2 regions of the Gracilibacillus caseinilyticus genome follow, and region 2 is predicted to be linked to the other one. Evidence: a T-box and tRNA genes for the amino acid it is inferred to sense, from the RefSeq annotation. Region 2 holds a T-box; the other holds one or more tRNA genes.
The links. The T-box of region 2 lies ahead of tyrS (tyrosine--tRNA ligase). A T-box ahead of a tRNA ligase gene usually reads a tRNA of that ligase, here a tRNA-Tyr.

Region 1 (10,787 bases), 1.9 Mb from region 2:
GAAACTCAAAAGAATTGACGGGGGCCCGCACAAGCGGTGGAGCATGTGGTTTAATTCGAAGCAACGCGAAGAACCTTACCAGGTCTTGACATCTTCGGATGTCCCTAGAGATAGGGAGTTCCCTTCGGGGACCGAATGACAGGTGGTGCATGGTTGTCGTCAGCTCGTGTCGTGAGATGTTGGGTTAAGTCCCGCAACGAGCGCAACCCTTGATCTTAGTTGCCAGCATTAAGTTGGGCACTCTAAGGTGACTGCCGGTGACAAACCGGAGGAAGGTGGGGATGACGTCAAATCATCATGCCCCTTATGACCTGGGCTACACACGTGCTACAATGGATGGTACAGAGGGTAGCGAAACCGCGAGGTCAAGCAAATCCCATAAAACCATTCTCAGTTCGGATTGCAGGCTGCAACTCGCCTGCATGAAGCCGGAATCGCTAGTAATCGTGGATCAGCATGCCACGGTGAATACGTTCCCGGGCCTTGTACACACCGCCCGTCACACCACGAGAGTTGGCAACACCCGAAGTCGGTGGGGTAACCTTTGGAGCCAGCCGCCGAAGGTGGGGCCAATGATTGGGGTGAAGTCGTAACAAGGTAGCCGTATCGGAAGGTGCGGCTGGATCACCTCCTTTCTAAGGATTATAGGAACACCTTTTACAAGGTGACAAATCATACTTGGTTGTTTGGTTCAGTTTTGAGAGATCAATACTCTCTTGAACTTGTACCTTGAAAACTAGATAAGAGTAATCAGGACGTGGAAGCAACTGCTTGACAGCTGTGGAAACGAAACTGATGACAAGACATCAAACAATAACCAACTCGCTTTTCATTGGAATAAAGTAAGTATAGTTAAGTGAAGAAGGGCGCACGGTGGATGCCTTGGCACTAGGAGCCGATGAAGGACGGGACAAACACCGATATGTCTCGGGGAGCCGTACGTAGGCCTTGATCCGAGAATTTCCGAATGGGGAAACCCTCTGCTCGTCATGGAGTAGAACATTTATCTGAATCCATAGGATAAATGAGGCAGACCCGGGGAACTGAAACATCTCAGTACCCGGAGGAAGAGAAAGCAAACGCGATTTCCCGAGTAGCGGCGAGCGAAACGGAATTAGCCCAAACCAAAAAGCTTGCTTTTTGGGGTTGTAGGACACTCCTTTGGAGTTACAAAGAAATACATTAGACGAAGTGGTCTGGAAAGGCCCATTATAGAAGGTAACAATCCTGTAGTCGAAAATGTGTTTCCTCCGGAGTGGATCCTGAGTACGGCGGAACACGTGAAATTCCGTCGGAATCCGGGAGGACCATCTCCCAAGGCTAAATACTCCCTAGTGACCGATAGTGAACCAGTACCGTGAGGGAAAGGTGAAAAGCACCCCGGGAGGGGAGTGAAAGAGAACCTGAAACCGTGTGCCTACAAGTAGTCGGAGCCCTTTTATGGGTGACGGCGTACCTTTTGTAGAATGGACCGGCGAGTTACGATCCCCTGCAAGGTTAAGTGGAAGACACGGAGCCGCAGCGAAAGCGAGTCTGAACAGGGCGTTTTAGTAGGTGGTCGTAGACCCGAAACCGTGTGATCTACCCATGTCCAGGGTGAAGGTCAGGTAACACTGACTGGAGGCCCGAACCCACGCACGTTGAAAAGTGCGGGGATGAGGTGTGGGTAGGGGTGAAATGCCAATCGAACACGGAGATAGCTGGTTCTCTCCGAAATAGCTTTAGGGCTAGCCTCAAGGCATGTATGTTGGAGGTAGAGCACTGATTGGACTAGGGGCCCTTACCGGGTTACCGAATTCAGTCAAACTCCGAATGCCAATCATATTACCTTGGGAGTCAGACTATGGGTGATAAGGTTCATAGTCGAAAGGGAAACAGCCCAGACCGTCAGCTAAGGTCCCAAAGTATACGTTAAGTGGAAAAGGATGTGGCGTTGCATAGACAACCAGGATGTTGGCTTAGAAGCAGCCATCATTTAAAGAGTGCGTAATAGCTCACTGGTCGAGTGACGCTGCGCCGAAAATATACCGGGGCTAAACGTATCACCGAAGCTACGGATTGATCTACGATCAATGGTAGGAGAGCGTTCTAAGTGCAGCGAAGTCAGACCGTGAGGACTGGTGGAGCGCTTAGAAGTGAGAATGCCGGTATGAGTAGCGAAAAAGAAGTGAGAATCTTCTTCACCGAATGCCTAAGGTTTCCTGAGGAAGGCTCGTCCGCTCAGGGTTAGTCGGGGCCTAAGCCGAGGCCGAAAGGCGTAGGCGATGGACAACAGGTTGATATTCCTGTACCACCCAATTCCGTTTGAGTGATGGGGGGACGCAGAAGGATAAGGAATGCGCACCACTGGATGTGTGCGTTGAAACAGTAAGTGAGTCAGATAGGCAAATCCGTCTGGCAATCACAAGCTGTGATCAGGAGGGAAATATAGTACCGAAGTTCCGGATTTCACGCTGCCAAGAAAAGCCTCTAGCAAGGAAAAGGGTGCCCGTACCGCAAACCGACACAGGTAGGCGAGGAGAGAATCCTAAGGTGATCGGGAGAACTCTCGTTAAGGAACTCGGCAAAATGACCCCGTAACTTCGGGAGAAGGGGTGCTTCTTTTGCGAGAAGCCGCAGTGAAAAGGCCCAAGCGACTGTTTAGCAAAAACACAGGTCTCTGCGAAGCCGTAAGGCGAAGTATAGGGGCTGACACCTGCCCGGTGCTGGAAGGTTAAGGGGATGCGTTAGCATTAGCGAAGCGTTGAACCGAAGCCCCAGTAAACGGCGGCCGTAACTATAACGGTCCTAAGGTAGCGAAATTCCTTGTCGGGTAAGTTCCGACCCGCACGAAAGGTGCAACGACTTGGGCACTGTCTCAACGAGAGACCCGGTGAAATTATACTATGCGTGAAGATGCGCATTACCCGCGACAGGACGGAAAGACCCCGTGGAGCTTTACTGTAGCCTGATATTGAATGTTGGTACAGCTTGTACAGGATAGGTGGGAGCCTGAGATACGTGAGCGCTAGCTTACGTGGAGGCGCCGGTGGGATACCACCCTGGCTGTATTGACCTTCTAACCCAGAACCGTGATCCGGTTCGGAGACAGTGTCAGGTGGGCAGTTTGACTGGGGCGGTCGCCTCCTAAAATGTAACGGAGGCGCCCAAAGGTTCCCTCAGAATGGTTGGAAATCATTCGCAGAGTGCAAAGGCAGAAGGGAGCTTGACTGCGAGACCTACAAGTCGAGCAGGGACGAAAGTCGGGCTTAGTGATCCGGCGGTACCGAATGGAAGGGCCGTCGCTCAACGGATAAAAGCTACCCCGGGGATAACAGGCTTATCTCCCCCAAGAGTCCACATCGACGGGGAGGTTTGGCACCTCGATGTCGGCTCATCGCATCCTGGGGCTGTAGTCGGTCCCAAGGGTTGGGCTGTTCGCCCATTAAAGCGGTACGCGAGCTGGGTTCAGAACGTCGTGAGACAGTTCGGTCCCTATCCGTCGTGGGCGTTGGAAGTTTGAGAGGAGCTGTCCTTAGTACGAGAGGACCGGGATGGACACACCGCTGGTGCACCAGTTGTTCTGCCAAGAGCATCGCTGGGTAGCTACGTGTGGAAGGGATAAGTGCTGAAAGCATCTAAGCATGAAGCCCCCCTTAAGATGAGACTTCCCATCACGTAAGTGAGTAAGATCCCTCAGAGACGATGAGGTTGATAGGTTCGAGGTGGAAGCATGGTGACATGTGAAGCTGACGAATACTAATAGATCGAGGACTTATCTATACCAACGGTTTTGTTGATGTCAAAAATTCTTATCTAGTTTTGAAAGTATTTTTAAATTTATACTTGATTTTTTCAAAATACATAGTATAATATTCTTTGTCACTGAAAACAGTACAGGCTTGGTGGCGATAGCGAAGAGGTCACACCTGTTCCCATGCCGAACACAGCAGTTAAGCTCTTCAGCGCCCATGGTAGTTGGGGCTCGCGCCCCTGCAAGAGTAGGACGTTGCCAAGCAATTTCATTCCATTCCACAGTAGCTCAGTGGTAGAGCAATCGGCTGTTAACCGATCGGTCGTAGGTTCGAATCCTACCTGTGGAGCCAATGGAGAGCTGTCCGAGTGGTCGAAGGAGCACGATTGGAAATCGTGTGTGCGGTCAACGCCGTACCGAGGGTTCGAATCCCTCGCTCTCCGCCACTTTAAATATAGGCCCGTTGGTCAAGTGGTTAAGACACCGCCCTTTCACGGCGGTAACACGGGTTCGAATCCCGTACGGGTCACCATAAATGCCACTTAACTTTTAGGAAAGTATAAATCCTTTCAAATGGAGGATTAGCTCAGCTGGGAGAGCACTTGCCTTACAAGCAAGGGGTCGCAGGTTCGAGCCCTGCATCCTCCACCATTTTTAAATTAACATTATTTATATTATCGCGGGGTGGAGCAGTCTGGTAGCTCGTCGGGCTCATAACCCGAAGGTCGCAAGTTCAAATCTTGCCCCCGCAACCAATTTTTCTTACTACGATGAAATAATTTCTTCGAAAGAAAATGTTCGTAGTGCCCATTGGGTGCAACCTAATGGTCCGGTAGTTCAGTTGGTTAGAATGCCTGCCTGTCACGCAGGAGGTCGCGGGTTCGAGTCCCGTCCGGACCGCCACTTATAAAACAACATATCATGTTTTCATTCATTAATATGGCTCGGTAGCTCAGTCGGTAGAGCAACGGACTGAAAATCCGTGTGTCGGCGGTTCGATTCCGTCCCGAGCCACCACTTTAAAAAAATTCACGTTTATGTTTATATTTTTATGGAGGGATAGCGAAGTTGGCCAAACGCGGCGGACTGTAAATCCGCTCCCATCGGGTTCGTAGGTTCGAGTCCTACTCCCTCCACCATTTTAATTTAATAATTATATTATTTATTGTAGGGGTATAGTTTAACGGTAGAACAGAGGTCTCCAAAACCTCCAGTGTGGGTTCGATTCCTACTACCCCTGTTTTTCTTGTGATGGCGATCATGGCGAAGTGGTTAACGCACCGGATTGTGGTTCCGGCACGCGTGGGTTCGATCCCCACTGGTCGCCCCATTATATATTTTATTGGGCTATAGCCAAGCGGTAAGGCAACGGTTTTTGGTACCGTCATGCGCTGGTTCGAATCCAGCTAGCCCAGCCATTTTAAGCGGAAGTAGTTCAGTGGTAGAACACCACCTTGCCAAGGTGGGGGTCGCGGGTTCGAATCCCGTCTTCCGCTCCATTTGTATTTAACATATTCAAGTATTATTTTCATATACTATATAATATCGAGGCGGCATAGCCAAGTGGTAAGGCAGAGGTCTGCAAAACCTTTATCACCGGTTCAAATCCGGTTGCCGCCTCCATCATAATTATGCCGGTGTGGCGGAATTGGCAGACGCGCACGACTCAAAATCGTGTTCCTCACGGAGTGCCGGTTCGACCCCGGCCACCGGTACTAAATACACAACTAAAACGTTGTAACATCAAGGCTTCGCACTAATAAGTGCGGAGCTTTTTTGTATTCTCATAACACTACAAAATAGGCTCTATTATATATGTTGGGGTTTGAAAAAATTAAGCATAATAAAACACGCAAGCTCCTATATCCTTTACACTTGAATGGACTAGAAACAAACCAAAGGGATAGGAGATGCGTGTACATGCAGTTTAACATGAATTTACCAGGATTAGAAAGTGTTATTGTTACTAAGATGGAGGAGTTGGAGGGGGACTTTTACTTACATATAAAGTTGCCTGTTAAGAAACACCGTTGTCCTGCTTGTGGGGAAAGAACAAGCCACGTCCATGACTATAGAATACAAAAGGTACAACACTTAAAGCTCTTTGAACGAACATCTTATCTGTTTTATAGGAAGCGAAGATACGTTTGTACTTGTGGAAAGAGGTTTCCTGAGAAAAACCAAGTTGTAGGGCGATATCAAAGACATTCAAAGGAATGGAATCAAGCCCTAGGGCTTCGTGTTATTCAGGGAAAAAACTTTAAAGATACTGCTGGTCAGTTCAGAACTTCTCAAACAACAGCTATTCGTCGATTTGATCAACTAGCAGCTACTAGTTTAAAAGAAGTGGACACGTTACCACCAGTAATAGCTATCGATGAATATAAAGGGGATACAACAGAAGGTAAATACCAAGTAATCATCGCAAATGGAGAAACGGGTGTCCCGCTTGATATATTACCGAATCGCTCTGTACGTACGATTAAAAAGTACTTAGCTAAAAAAGGATCTCAAGTAAAGATGGTTGTCATGGATATGAGCTAAAGCTTTAAGTCAGCAGTTCAAAAGGCTTTGCGGAACCCCATCATCATTGCAGATCGCTTCCACTTTTGTCGGTATATTTATTGGGCTTTAGAACGAGTGAGAAGACGTGTTCAAAAAGAATTCCATGATTACGACCGCAAAAAGTGCAAGCGTATGAAACACATTTTTTATAAACGATATGAAGAACTGAGTAGTAAGCAACACTGGTATTTAGACAGATATTTAGGCTTGTCGGAGGATTTACGACAGGCCTATGGTTTAAAGGAAGCATTCCGCTCCTGGTTTGAAGGAGCGAAAAAGGTTGGAACAAAAGATTTAGGTGAAGTAAAACAAGGACTGTATAACTATTACAAACAGGTAGAAAAAGCAGGACTAGATGAGTTCATCAAAGCCGCTGGTACACTCAAGAACTGGCAAGCAGAAGTTTTAAATAGTTTTGCCTTTGACTACAACACTGGATTTGTGGAGGGCCTAAATAACCAAACAAAGGTTATTAAACGTAATGCATTTGGCTTTAAACGATACGATCGATTAAGGTTACGTGTATTACTGCATCATCAATTTAAAAACCTAGATTTTCAAGTTGGTTAAGGGATAGGAGCAAAGATTCCTACCCCAACATTTGACGCAGAACCATTTTCTCAAATGGAACTACTTCTATTAGTCATAATTTAGTGATTCCTTCTTTCATATGATAGTATTGACCAGGTAATTTATTGCTTAGATAAAATTTCTTGGTAAACTTATCTCCGTAATCCAGTGTAAATCTTTAGTTTCCCCTGTTGATGGGTTAACAAATACCAACATTAATTCTACATATTTTTAACCTATAAAACTTAGCTGAATCAATTGATGTTGCATATTTAGTATATCTATTTGCATCAGTTTCGCCATTAAGAGCTGTTGAGCTATTTACTGAAAGTATATTATTTTGTCTTCTTGTATTTCATCCGTATTTTTACTTTTCCACTGTACCAACATATAGATACCTGTAATGTCATTTAGCCTTATTGGGTCCCCATCTGGATTGATAAGCTGAATGGTTTTATCTAGTTGGTACCGGTCGCTTAGTCCGAGTAAGCCCGAGGGATATTTTCTATTAAAGATGTAATGGCGGATATTCGGAAAAGTCTTGAGGGAGCCCAAGTCCTAGACGATATGATGGCTTTTGTAAAGTCTAAACGTGGAGACGTGGCAAAAATGTGAAACAGTCTGAATCCATGACTAGAATAATGAATGCTATGACTGTTGAAGCACTAATTAAACAAGCAGGAGGCTCTATACCTAACTCAATGGTTATGGAAGTAATAAATCTTTAAATCAAATTAAGTAAATGTAATACATTTCCATTTACTCTTCAATATTTGATTTTAAGTTAGAAAGTGTAAGCCAAATTATTGGTAATTTAATTAGATAACGAATTCATCCCAGTAAATAATAACATGCTTTCTATAACAACCATTCATTTTTATGTTAAATTTAAATAAAATCGTTTGAAAATAGTAATTAATTTATTGTTCATTGTGCCAAATGCAAAATTGAAATCCACTATTATTATGAAGGGCAATTAATCTTGATTATAACATTTATATGTACTTTAACATTTTTTTAACAAGTTTGTGATATACTTTTTCTCAAAATACGAGGAGGTACAAGATGAGTAGTATATTAGTTGTAGAAGATGATGAAAAATTAAACAAAGTAATGTGGAAATATTTAAGTGACCAAGGGTACACTGTAGTAAGTTGTTTAGATGCTGATACAGCGATGGAAACACTCACAGAACAAAAGATTGATATTATTGTGTCTGATATCATGATGAAGGGGATAGATGGATTTGAATTTGCTGACTCTGTTAGAAGACTAAATAAAACCATTCCAATTCTTTTTGTGTCAGCATTAGATGACACAAAAAGAAAAGGTTATCGAATGGGAATTGATGATTATATGGTCAAACCAATAGAATTGGAAGAGTTACTTATGCGTGTAGAAGCACTGATTCGACGAGCAAATATTGCAAATGAAAAAGAACTTAGAGTCGGTGATTTAGTTCTAAATGCTGAGGAGGTAACTGCTTTTTTGAATGAAGAGCCAGTTAAAGTAACCTTAAGGGAATTTCAAATATTATATAAACTTTTGTCTTATCCAAAAAAGACATTTACTAGGTTACAATTAATGGATGAATTTTGGGGATATGAAACCGAATCTGAACCTCGTGCTGTGGATGTGTATATTACGAAATTACGAAATAAATTTAGTGAATCGACTGCTTTTGAAATCGTTACTGTGCATGGTTTGGGGTATAAGGCGGTTTTGAAAGAAAGATAGGTATTACTAAACCAGGATGTGGTGGGAGTTATGAAAAAGCAAAATAATAAAAAGAGAAGCTATACTTTGTCTTCTTTTTATAATTTTTTATTTTATTTTCTATTAACATTGACTGCTTGCTCTATCAGTATTTTACTTTATACGAGAGTCGATGATGTTTCAGGACTATTAATAGAAGTATATATTATTGGAAACTTAATATTAATTAGTCTTGCAATAAGTTTAATTGATAGCATACGAAGAAAATACACGATTGAAAAACCGGTTCGAAAAATTCTGGAGTCAGTAGAAAGGATTTCAAAAGGAGATTTCACCATTAAAATTCCTTCTCGACATATGGGGAAAATGGATGAGTTTGATGAAATTGGTAATGAAATTAATAAAATGACAGATGAATTAGCCAAGCTGGAAACGTTGAAAACGGATTTCATTTCTAATGTTTCTCATGAGATAAAAACGCCGCTTGCCATTATTCAAAATTATGCAAACATGCAGAAAAGTGAAACGCTGAGTGAGGAACAGAGAATCGAATATGCTCGAACGATAGAAGATGCGAGCAAACGATTAACAGGATTGGTCACCAATATACTTAAATTAAATAAGCTAGAAAATCAGCAAATTTATCCGGATAAAGAAGAATATAATATTAGTGAGCAGTTAAGATTCAGCTTACTTTCCTTTGAAGAGGCATGGAGTGAGAAAAATATCGAGGTACACGTTGATATTGACGATGCCTATTTATCGTGTGATGAGAACCTCTTAGAAATTGTATGGAGCAATCTTATATCTAATGCTGTTAAATTCACTCCTCCGGATGGCTTAATAAAAGTTACATTAAATAATCATCCAGATGCAATTGAAGTACAGGTGCAAGACAACGGATGTGGTATAGATGAGGGGACTGGTAAACATATTTTTGACAAATTTTATCAAGGTGATACTTCTCATGCCAAAGAAGGTAATGGCTTAGGTCTTGCAATGGTAAAAAGAGTGATAGATATAATTGAGGGGGATCTATCAGTGGAAAGTGAGCTAGGTAAAGGGACTACTTTTACTGTGCGCATTAAGAAAACACTAAGAGGTGAGTATATATGACAGATCAGAAAGATAACAAAGGTTATAGTTTTACTTATCATTCTGTATCAAAGCAAAAGATACGCTCAGAGGTCGAACAGATTCGTTTACAGTACATGGATGAGAATGTAAATATAGATAAAATGGAACAATTAAGAGCACTGGATAAAAAGGTCAAAGTACCAGCATTAATAATATTTTATTTTTTAGTCGTACTAGGGATTTTTATAATTGGTAGTGGTTTAAGCTTGTGGCTAGTAAAAGATTATTTATTTTTTGGACTTATTAATATCGCATTTGGTTTTATTGTATTGTTTCTTGCTTACCCGATCAATCAGAAGATCTTGAAAAGAAGAAAGCAAAAGTATTCTTCGAGAATAATTAAATTATGCGATGATGTTTTAGAATCTTGACCTAAGTATTGGTTATATAAGTAACTCTTTTTAAAGGAAAGAAATTAGGATATTGCTTTGTTCTTATAGTTCAGATTTTAATTAATACTGTTTCAATGGGCTCAAATTATGAAACAGTAAAATAAGAATAGTTTTCGTTGAATGAAGAATAAATGATAATCGATATTGTTATGTACTGCAATTAAAAGCAGGAAACGTCAGTAATGCGAAAAAGCATGAGTCTAGGTTTTATACAGGCTCATGTTTTTATTTATGTCATAAAGTATGCAATTTTTAGACTGGTATGATGGGAACAACTACATTCATTACTAAAAATAGTCGTCTTCGCAACTCCCCCTACAATAATTCCACACTATTTAGGCAATCCATCATCATTTATCTAATTCAATAGATTTATTATGTTTATTCAATCTGACCCTACTTATAATATTTTTGAATAATAATGCTGTAGAATATTTGATTTTTTTACAAATTAATATTTTGCAAACATTTCTCTTACATCATCTAAACATCTTCATTGAATAATGATTACAGAAGTTAAATACACACCTCAAGGCAATGAGTGTTATGGGGCCATCTACAGGAAAGGAGTTTTTATATGAAAGAATTACTTAAGATGGGGAGTAGCTTATTAGTCATCTTCCTTGTCGTCTGCGTAGCATTAAACATTATTACCAAAAGAAAATCAGTTTGAA
Region 2 (10,787 bases):
ATCTGGACCTGTTACCCACTATTGCAGATCTATTGGAAGAGGAACAGCGCCCGACCTGGGACGGACAAAGCTATGCTTCGGTCCTGAGAAACGGTAGCTCCGCTGATCGAGCGTTTTTGGTCTTCTCCCAAAATGCCCATGTCTGTCAACGAAGTGTCCGCTTTGACAACTGGCTATATATTCGCACGTACCACGACGGCTTTCACCTGTTTGATAAGGAAATGCTGTTTGATCTCGATAATGATCCTTATGAACAACACAACCTGGCTGAAGAACGTCGAGATTTATGTAAAGATGCCGTCTACCTTCTGAACCAATGGCATGATGATATGATGTTCACGATGAAGTACGATACAGATCCGATGTGGACAGTGATGAAAGAAGGCGGACCGTATCATGCCAAAACCGAAGATTTAATCCGCTACCTCAGCCACTTACGGAAAACCGGAAGAGCAGAGGGTGCTGAACAGCTGGAGCAGAAATATGCGAATGAACTTGCTTCAAAAGGATATCTTAAAAGTGACAACTAAATCGTGAAGTAGGTAAGGGTATTCTCATATGGGATGCCCTTTTTTGTGTACTCGAAGCAGGTAGAAATGATTGCCCTTATCTTTTATAATGATATAGAAGAAGGAGGTGCAGGAATGTATACCCTTTTGTTATTTTTGTTCATTTTATTCGTAGGCTATCTGCTAATTATTTTAGGGATCAGCGTTTATCTCCCATCCATTGCTATTAGTCTAATGTTAGCTTTGATGATAAGAGCTGTCTATCTATTGCACCATATACACAAAAAATTCATAAATGAAAATAAATCCATAAGTGACCGGATATTGGAGAAAAGGGACAAATGACAAGGCATGATTCATAACAATGCACCTTTACTTCAGGGAAACGATGAGCTTTATATCGTTATATGATTTTCATCTAACTGTGGCTAGAAATGATGGTAATCCCGGGTTCTCACTTATGTTCATACAAAAACCGCAAGGACTCCTATTATTTGGTCCTTGCGGTTAAGTTGTGTCATTCATATTCTATTTTTGCTTTTCGTCCTGTGCTCCCCACCAGGAAACATTTTTTAATCCTTCTACATTCTTATAGTGGAACACCGGGTCTTTGCCTTGTTTTTTCTGTTGCGTGTAATCGCGCAATACATCGAACGCAATTTTACTTAATAACAGAATAGCAATCAAGTTAACCACTGCCATCATTGCCATGAATAAGTCTGCCATATTCCATACCAATTGAATCGAAGCAAGTGATCCGAACATAACCATCGCTAGTACTACTACTCGGTAAACATTAAGCCATACCCCTTTTGGATTCATAAAGCTCACATTTGTTTCACCATAGTAATAGTTCCCGATCACGGAACTGAATGCAAAGAAGAAAATCACAAGCGCCAGGAAGATCGATGCCCATTCCCCTACTTGCGCACTGAGAGCAACTTGTGTTAACTGGATACCATCAGCTGACGATTGACCAACATTATCGTACAGAATAATAATAAACGCGGTTAAACTACAAATGACAATCGTATCAAAAAATACAGCCAGAGATTGAACTAAACCTTGCTTAACCGGGTGATTGACGCCTGCTGTAGCCGCTGCGTTAGGCGCACTACCCATACCGGCTTCATTAGAGAATAGTCCTCGGCGAATACCATACATCATTGCGGCACCCGCTCCCCCACCAAACACTTCTTCTAATCCGAAAGCGTTTTTGATGATTAGCATAAAAATCTCTGGTAACGCCGTAATATTTGTGAATACAACGTAAAAACCAACAGCCATATAAATAACAGCCATGATTGGCACAAGTACTCCCGATACAGTTGCAATACGTTTAATGCCACCAAAAATAATAATACCTGCCAAAATCACTAATACAATACCTGTCCACACTTTATCGATGTTAAATGCTTCTTCTACAGCAGCAGATATTGTGTTCGCCTGAACGGCATTAAAAATAAATCCGAATGTAAACGTGATTAAGATGGAAAATAAAATCCCCATCCATTTTTGACCCAAAGCTTTCTCCATATAATAAGCTGGTCCGCCACGAAAACCGTCTTTATCCGGCACCTTGTATACCTGTGCAAGCGTACTTTCGATAAAGGCTGTTGCCATACCTACTAATGCAATTATCCACATCCAAAATACAGCGCCCGGACCACCAAGTGCAACAGCTAATGCGACACCTGCCAAGTTACCGGTTCCAACTCTTGATGCAATCGAAATACTAAATGCCTGGAATGCATTGGTACCTTTTTTACCACTCTGTTCAACCGCTTCCTCTGAAAGAACACGAAACATGTCTCCGAATAATCGGAACTGAACGAATTTAGAACGTAACGTAAAAAATAATCCGGCTCCAATTAATAAATAAATCAGAACGTAATCCCATAAAACTAAATTTCCCCATTCAACAATTTTGGAGGCAATTTGTTCAGTAGTACTCATGTTGATAAACCCCTTTCTTCGTTTTGCAAAACATATACCCCAAAAAGTTCAATATATTACATTTTGAATCAAAAAACAAGTAAATCCCTTATCCTTTTTCTGGATAAGGGATATGTAGCTACTTCGATACAGCTGATTCTTCAACCATTCGATTCGCTACCTCTTCAGTAAATTCAATGGTTGTTTTAGGAATGAATGTTTTCATGACGCCGTTTACCATTGGTCCTAGGATACCGTTGGCTGTGATCGTCAAACTTCCTGTCACATCTGTATGTTTTCCATCTTCAGCATTTGCCTTAAAACATCCTTCACCGACAATGTTTTTACTTTTATCCTGTAAAGAAAAGCTGACACAATTTGGTTTTTCCCATTTGGTAATAGTAATATAGAGCGTAATTGTTTTGTGGATTTTCGCTACTTCGCCTTTAAATTTCCAGACAGAGCGATAATCATCTTGCACACGATGCTCGATATAACCAGGAACTAAATCGGCCCATTTCTCGAAATCACTGACAAAATCCCACACTTTTCCGATCGGTAAGTCTAGCTGCACAAAATGTGTTCCACTCGGCATAAAATAAATCCCTCCTCATCATTTCATATGATCAAAGAACAAAAATCATGCATAATACCTTCACAGCAGGTTGCGTCTTGTGGGGCACGGGAGTCTCCGCATATTTCCTGCGCTTCAGTGAAGTGCTACAATTTTTGGAACAGCTAAAAGCAGTTGTACTAGGCATTATACATGATTTAATCAAGTATGGATAAAACTCAAAATGCTATCTCTTACATTAGTTGTAGAGCGAAACAATAACGTAGGCCAACCACGTAGACTCGAGGCCACTGAAAAAGTCCATAAAAATTTGCAACAGGAAAATCGAATCCCAAAATTCATGCAAAATATCATATTAAAGTGGTAGATTGAAACCACTTTTAACATGTTTATAGCTATCTATGTAGGAGAATTAATTTCCATAATATGTTTTACAGTGATCTCCGTAGACTCCCGCGGGACGTGCAGGTGCTGAAGCAGGTCGCAAAGTGGTTGGCCGGAGCGATATCCCAGCACACACACTATATCAAAATGGTCCCAATGCTATATATAATCCGTATTATAGCTAGTTTTTCTAAGGAAAGATAAATTTTTTCATACTTAACAAAAAAAGGTTCTGATCCTTAAATGATCAGAACCCTTTTTAAATTACTTTAAAAGCGAATTAAGAAGTATTTCTTTTTACCTCGTCTGATGATCGTGAATTTATCTTCAATACGATCCTGTTCTGTTAATTGATGGGTTAATTCCTGGTTACGGATACCGTTGATGTAAATCGCTCCATTTTTAATATCCTCACGCGCCTGACGCTTGGATGAAGAAATACCTGCTTCAACTAGGAGCTCAATTAACGCTATCTCTTTATTTTCAATCGTAACAGACGGCACATCCTTAAACCCTTGTTCGATTTCTGCTGCATTTAAACTGCTCAGTTCTCCACTAAATAGAGCTTCCGTAATTTTCTGAGCCTGTTTCAGTGCTTCTTCGCCATGAATCAATTTAGTCATTTCTTCTGCTAAACGTTTGTGTGGGATACGCTTTTCAGGTGCTTCAGCTAACTCTTTCTCCAATGCTTCTATCTCATCAAAGTCGATAAAGGTGAAGTATTTAATAAAACGAAGGACATCTCGATCATCGGTATTAATCCAAAACTGGTAGAATTCGTACGGTGTTGTTTTTTCCGGATCCAGCCATACAGCTCCACCTGCTGTCTTACCGAATTTCGTACCATCACTTTTCGTAATCAACGGCACAGTCAATCCGTATACTTCTGCCTCTTCCTCGCTTTGCTCAAAACGCTTGCGACGAATTAATTCCATTCCCGCAGTAATATTACCCCATTGATCACTACCACCAAGCTGTAACGTACAATTTTCTTTTTCGTATAAATTCAAGAAGTCGATCGATTGTAACATCATGTAACTGAACTCAGTAAAGGAAATACCATTCTCCAACCTTGACTCCACCGAATCTTTAGCCAGCATGTAATTAATGCTGAAATGCTTCCCGATATCTCTCAAAAATTCAATGATCGTCATCGTCGACAGCCATTCATGATTATTACGGGCCACTGCACTGTTTTCACCTTGGTCAAAATTCAGAACACCTGTAAGCTGCTCTTTAATCTTATTACTAAAACCTTTTACCACTTCAGGACTGTTTAAAGAACGTTCGGTTGACCGACCACTTGGATCACCAATAAGACCAGTACCTCCACCAATTAAAGCAATGGGTCTGTGACCTGCTTTTTGGAATCTTTTTAGCATTAATACCGGTACTAAATGGCCAATATGCAAGCTGTCAGCTGTCGGGTCAAAGCCAGCGTACAGCGTCACAATGTTATTCTCTAAATGCTTGCGCAATCCTTCATCATCTGTTGTTTGCTGAATTAAATCTCGTTTAGCCAATTCGTCTAAAATATGCATGCTATCTACTCCTTTTTTTAACAATAAAAAAACTCCTCCCTCCAGTAAGGGACGAGTTAATTCGCGGTACCACCCTCGTTACAGCTCCTTTAGAACTGTCACTTAAGGACTTAACGACAGAGACCTGCCGTCTTCATTCATCATGAAGAAACTCCGGAACGTAATTCACAGTCAGATTATCTACTGACTCACACCAACCGTCAGCTCGCTGAAAAAGGGAATCTACTGCTACTTCAAACCATCATCATTTTTGCTAATGTTTCATTGTTATTACATTAATAGCATAAACAAAAGAAAAATGCAATATTTTTTCAACTTTCAAGTAAATTGGATTGACGGCTGTGCTATAATATATAGTGGAATATTTAGGGGGATATACGAATGAATGCAAAAGAATTTTTTCAAAAAACATGGCAGTCGTTAAAGGATTTATGGAATAAACAAGTAATTCAGCGTACATCTAGAATCAGTTACCATATTATATGGAATATCCTATTATTTTTTATCGCAATTGGGCTGATTGGCGGCTTTTTTGTTGCGGGACTTGGTGCTGGTTATTTCGCTTCTCTGGTGGATGAAGAAAAAGTCCAAAGTGAAGAAGAAATGGCGAGTGCCATCTACAACTATGCAGAAACATCTGAATTATACTTTGCCAATGATGTGTTTCTGTCAGAGGTTAGTGCAGACATACTCCGTGATGAAACCACACTGGACCATGTAAGTACATATGTCCAAAATGCAGTAATCGCGACAGAAGATGAGTATTTTGAAACACACAACGGTATCGTTCCAAAAGCTGTGTTACGAGCGGTTTTCCAAGAAGTAACGAATGCTTCCGTGCAATCTGGTGGTAGTACATTAACACAACAGATTATTAAAAATCAGATTTTAACAAACGAAGTATCCTTCGAACGGAAAGCAAAAGAAATGTTGCTGGCGATGCGCTTGGAATTATTCTTTGAAAAAGATGAAATATTGGAAGCATATTTAAATATTGTTCCATTCGGTCGTAACTCTTCGGGGCAAAACATTGCAGGAATTCAAACCGCAGCTGATGGTATTTTTGGCGTAAATGCTGATGAATTAAACCTTCCGCAGGCTGCTTTCATTGCTGGTTTACCGCAAAGTCCGTCTTACTACACGCCTTTCCTTAATGGTGGTGGTGTAAAAAATGAAGAAGGGCTGGAACCAGGCTTAACCAGGATGAAATCCGTACTTAGCAGAATGTTGGAAGCAGGTTATATCAATCAGGAGGAGTACCAGAAAGCATTAGAATATGACATTGTAGCAGATTTCAAACAACCAGAAGAATCACAATTGGAGAAATACCCATATTTAATGGAAGAGATCCAAAAGCGGGCAATTGATAAATTAGTATATGTACTCGCTGAACAAGATGGTTACACGCAGCAAGAAATAGCTTCCAGCGAAACATTGAAAGAAGAATACGAAATAAAAGCATCTAGAGAAATCAGCAGCAACGGCTATAAAATCCATTCCACTATTGATAAAGAAATCTATGATGCCTTTCAGAAGGTAGCTGCTGAATATGATAATTACGGACAGGATAAACTGGCTCGTAATGAAGATAATGAAGCAATTATGACAGAAGATCCAGACACTGGCGAAATGGTACAACTGGGTAAACAGCCTGTTCAGGCCGGAAGTGTATTAATTGAAAACAGAACAGGCAAAATTATCAGTTTTGTTGGTGGCCGGGATTTTGATATTGCACAAATAAACCATGCCACAAGGGTCAACAGACAAAACGGTAGTACGATGAAACCGTTAGTGGCGTATGCACCAGCGATGGAATGGGGAATTGTCCAGCCTGGATCAGTTATTGCAGATGTACAAAAAACTTATCCAACGGGAGCAAAACCGTATACACCTGGAAACTATTCAGGACGTTTTTACGGTTTGACTCCTGTTCGAGAAGCATTATACCGTTCACATAATGCAACGGCAGTGAATGTTTACAGTCAAATTATTAATCAAAATCCTGTGGATCAATTCCTATCTAAAATGGGCTTCTCATCACTACTAGACAAAGATGAGCACAATTTGTCCGTTGTCCTAGGCGGGATCACAAACGGTGTAACTGTCGAGGAAAACACGAATGCCTATGCCACATTCGGTAATATGGGATCCTTCGTAGAAGATTATATGATTGAAAAAATCGAAACAAAAGACGGTGAAGTCTTGTACCAGCATGAGAGTGAAAAAACCGAAGTTTTCAGTCCGCAAACAAGTTATTTAATGCTAGATATGATGCGCGATGTATTAACCCGCGGAACTGGTACTGCAGGTAGAGCTAATCTTACAAATAAGAGCGTGGACTGGGCAGGAAAAACAGGTACCTCCAACGGTTTCAAGGACACTTGGTTTATCGCAACAAATCCAAATGTTACGTTAGGAAGCTGGATGGGCTATGACTATAATCAACAATTAGACAAAGGATACAGTAGTCGAAATAATACATTCTGGGCGAAATTAGTGAATGCAGCGACCGAAATCCGTCCTGATCTAATGGCGCCATCGAATAAATTTGAAAGTCCTGGTGGTATTGTTTCCCGTTCGTATTGTGCTGTATCAGGATTACTGCCTTCTGAAGAATGTAGTGAACTTGGATTAGTTAACACAGATATTTATAACGCTAATTTCGTTCCAACTAAGAAAGACTATAGTCTCATCCAGGATTCTTATGCAACGATCGATGGCGAAGTGGTGTTAGCAGGTGAAAAATCACCGGATGAATTTACCGACGGAAATGGCTTCAGTTTTAATCCGGATTGGTTAAAGGATATGGGCTATACCGAGCTAAGCAATATCAAACAGTTAACTGCTGGAAAAGGCGGTGCTTGGGAAAAAATTAAATATCCTAATGAACAAGAAGTTAAGAATGACGGTAAAGCACCAAATGCACCAGGTGGATTAAAATTAAATAATCAGAAATTATCCTGGAGCAAATCGAAGAGTTCCGATGTGGTTGGTTACCGGATTTACCGAGCAAACAACCCTGACGACAAAAATTTCAAACGAATCGGTTCCACAATAGAGACTTCGTTCACAATCCCGGGCAGTAAAGCTGTTTATCAGGTTCGTGCCGTCGATTATTTCGGACAGGAATCATCAGGAAGTAATGTCGTCGTGCAAGGTGATTTCTCCGAACCTAAGCCGGAGCAGAAAGAAGAAGACAATAAAGAGAAAGAAGATAATAAAGAGAAAGAAGATAATAAGAAAAACGATAATAAAGAGCAAGAAGCCGAGCAAAATAATCAGGAACAGAACGAAAATAATCAAAATGAACAACAAAATGATCAGGCACAGGACACAGAACAAAACAATCAAGATAACCAATAAGTAAAAAACTCCTATCACTAATTAATGTGATAGGAGTTTTTTATACGTTAGCAGAGTATACAATTTTAGCAATGAAGAAGATCGACGTAGTAAATATTTAGAGTGTACCAAGTATAAGAAAAACTACGACACTCACTAAAAGACGAGGCGAATGCCGAGTTTTTCTAATCAACAAAATCCTGTTACTTCCTTCTTACTATTCACATACAGGATATTACGTTATAATGGTAAAAATAGGCTCTTGAAAGGATGATCGCATTTGTGAAACATACGAAAAACTATCTATCCATCAAGAAATATAATCGCAATACTCCTATTCACATTGAAGGTCCTGTTTCAAAAACTAAAATTGCTGACTTACAATTTCATCACGAACTGATCGCCTTCAGACCACCACCTGAGCAATGGAAAGCATTACAGGAAATTGCAGAATTGCCCGAAGCAAGGATTTTCATTGCTACGGTACAAGATCAAATTATCGGGTATGTTACCTTTCTGCATCCTGATCCGATTGAGAGATGGGCTAAATACCCGTACCAAGACATGTTAGAGCTGGGAGCAATAGAAATTGCACCTGCGTACAGGGGAAATAAATTAGGTTCTCATTTAATAGAAACACCGATGAAAGATGAGCATATGGAGAATTATATCATTCTATCTACTGAATATTACTGGCATTGGGATTTAAATTATACAACATTAAGTGTTTGGGATTACCGCAAGATTATGGAAAAGATGATGAAAGCCGGTGATCTGTACCCTGCACCTACTAATGAACCAGAAATCATGGCCCATCCAGCCAATTGTTTAATGGTCCGCATTGGAAAGAATGTTCCTAAAGAACATATTGAGATTTTCGACAAATTAAGATTCCTTCAATAGGGAGTGAGTACATGCTTGTCAAAGATATTATGAAAGAAGACGTTATTACGTTAACTTCATCAGCGACTGTTTTGCACGCTTTACAACTAATGAAAGAACATAACATTCGCCACATCCCAGTAATAAACAATGAGCGGCATGTCATTGGCATCGTATCAGATCGTGATATTCGAGATGCCAGTCCATCGATACTTGAACCATCATTTGAAAAAGAATTACTAAAAAAGCCGATATCAGCGATTATGACATATCCGGTCGTCACGATTCACCCTTATGAGTTCTTTGAGGAAGTAGCCTCCATCTTCTACCAAAAAGAGTTTGCTTGTTTACCAGTAGTTCAGAATAAGCAATTAACAGGTATGATCACGGAAAAAGATTTTCTTTATGCTTTTATTCAACTAACTGGTACACACGCGCCAAGTACACAGTTAGAAATAAAAGTACCTGATCGGATTGGTGTTCTATCCGATGTATGTCAATTTTTTACAATCCGGCAAATTAAAATTGTATCCGTTTACAGCTTTCCTGACCCGAAGCAGCAAAATTATAAAGTGTTGGTATTCCGTATTCAAACAATGAATCCTATCATGGTTGTACGAGATTTTGAATCGAGTGAATATGAAGTACTATATCCTTATTGGGAGGATCAACATGAGCACTGATCGAACAGTTTTTATTTACGCAGACGAATATCAACAATATTCATTTCATGAAGATCATCCATTCAACCAGAGAAGATTACTGCTTACCATCGACTTGTTAGAGATAAAGGGCGCTTTGTCTGCTGATCAAATGGTATCGCCATCTCGTATAGCTGGTTCGACATTAAACACCATCCACTCAGAGGATTACATTCAAGCAGTCAAAAAAGCTAGCAGTTCCGAGCCGGTGAACATGGAGAAGTATGGCATCGGTACGAATGACACGCCGAGCTTTCCTGGAATGTATGATGCCGCTTTATTGACCGTTGCTGGTTCTGTAGAAGCTTGCCAACAGGTAGCCGATGGTAAAGCAGTCCACGCTCTTAATTTGGGAGGCGGACTTCACCATGGCTTCCCCTCTCGTGCTTCGGGTTTTTGTATTTTTAATGATATTGCGGTTGCAATTAAAGGCTTACGAGAAACATATGGATTAAAAGTTTTATATATTGATACCGACGCTCATCATGGTGATGGTGTACAGCATTGTTTCTACGATGATCCAAATGTCTGTACCGTCTCCTTTCATGAAACAGGACGTTATTTATATCCCGGAACAGGTAAGACAAGTGAGAGGGGAATCAAGCAGGGATTTGGTTCGTGTTATAATTTTCCGCTTGATGCCTTTACCGAGGATGATTCTTTTCTCGAAGTGTTTCGAACTTCTATTGAAATCATTACGGAGGATTTCCGACCTGATATTATCGTCAGCCAGCACGGTGTTGATGCACATTATTTAGATCCTTTAACACATCTCCATTGCACAGTACATATTTTTGAGCAAATACCGAAGATCATTCATTCCCTGGCGCATCGTTTTACAGGAGGAAAATGGGTGGCACTTGGTGGCGGAGGCTATGATATTTGGCGTGTAGTTCCAAGAGCGTGGGCACAATTATGG

Region 1: it has a tRNA-Tyr gene. The T-box ahead of tyrS (tyrosine--tRNA ligase) is inferred to sense a tRNA for this amino acid. The anticodon was not compared.

What each region holds. Positions count from the first base shown of each region.
Region 1 is NZ_CP095072.1:273,444-284,230, reverse strand. Features, by position in the region: rRNA gene MUN88_RS01310 (16S ribosomal RNA) at 1-635, shown strand, start outside; rRNA gene MUN88_RS01305 (23S ribosomal RNA) at 851-3,762, shown strand; rRNA gene rrf (5S ribosomal RNA) at 3,881-3,997, shown strand; tRNA gene MUN88_RS01295 (tRNA-Asn) at 4,011-4,085, shown strand; tRNA gene MUN88_RS01290 (tRNA-Ser) at 4,088-4,179, shown strand; tRNA gene MUN88_RS01285 (tRNA-Glu) at 4,191-4,265, shown strand; tRNA gene MUN88_RS01280 (tRNA-Val) at 4,309-4,384, shown strand; tRNA gene MUN88_RS01275 (tRNA-Met) at 4,412-4,488, shown strand; tRNA gene MUN88_RS01270 (tRNA-Asp) at 4,560-4,636, shown strand; tRNA gene MUN88_RS01265 (tRNA-Phe) at 4,675-4,750, shown strand; tRNA gene MUN88_RS01260 (tRNA-Tyr) at 4,787-4,872, shown strand; tRNA gene MUN88_RS01255 (tRNA-Trp) at 4,903-4,973, shown strand; tRNA gene MUN88_RS01250 (tRNA-His) at 4,988-5,063, shown strand; tRNA gene MUN88_RS01245 (tRNA-Gln) at 5,077-5,151, shown strand; tRNA gene MUN88_RS01240 (tRNA-Gly) at 5,158-5,232, shown strand; tRNA gene MUN88_RS01235 (tRNA-Cys) at 5,283-5,356, shown strand; tRNA gene MUN88_RS01230 (tRNA-Leu) at 5,367-5,448, shown strand; partial or broken gene MUN88_RS01225 (ISL3 family transposase) at 5,648-6,868, shown strand; gene MUN88_RS01220 (response regulator transcription factor) at 7,934-8,605, shown strand; gene MUN88_RS01215 (HAMP domain-containing sensor histidine kinase) at 8,636-9,700, shown strand; gene MUN88_RS01210 (hypothetical protein) at 9,697-10,092, shown strand.
Region 2 is NZ_CP095072.1:2,906,191-2,916,977, reverse strand. Features, by position in the region: gene MUN88_RS13685 (sulfatase family protein) at 1-530, shown strand, start outside; gene MUN88_RS13680 (alanine/glycine:cation symporter family protein) at 1,038-2,465, opposite strand; gene MUN88_RS13675 (SRPBCC family protein) at 2,584-3,039, opposite strand; gene tyrS (tyrosine--tRNA ligase) at 3,672-4,943, opposite strand; T-box leader at 4,988-5,197, opposite strand; gene MUN88_RS13665 (transglycosylase domain-containing protein) at 5,325-8,306, shown strand; gene MUN88_RS13660 (GNAT family N-acetyltransferase) at 8,568-9,188, shown strand; gene MUN88_RS13655 (CBS and ACT domain-containing protein) at 9,200-9,850, shown strand; gene MUN88_RS13650 (acetoin utilization protein AcuC) at 9,840-10,787, shown strand, end outside.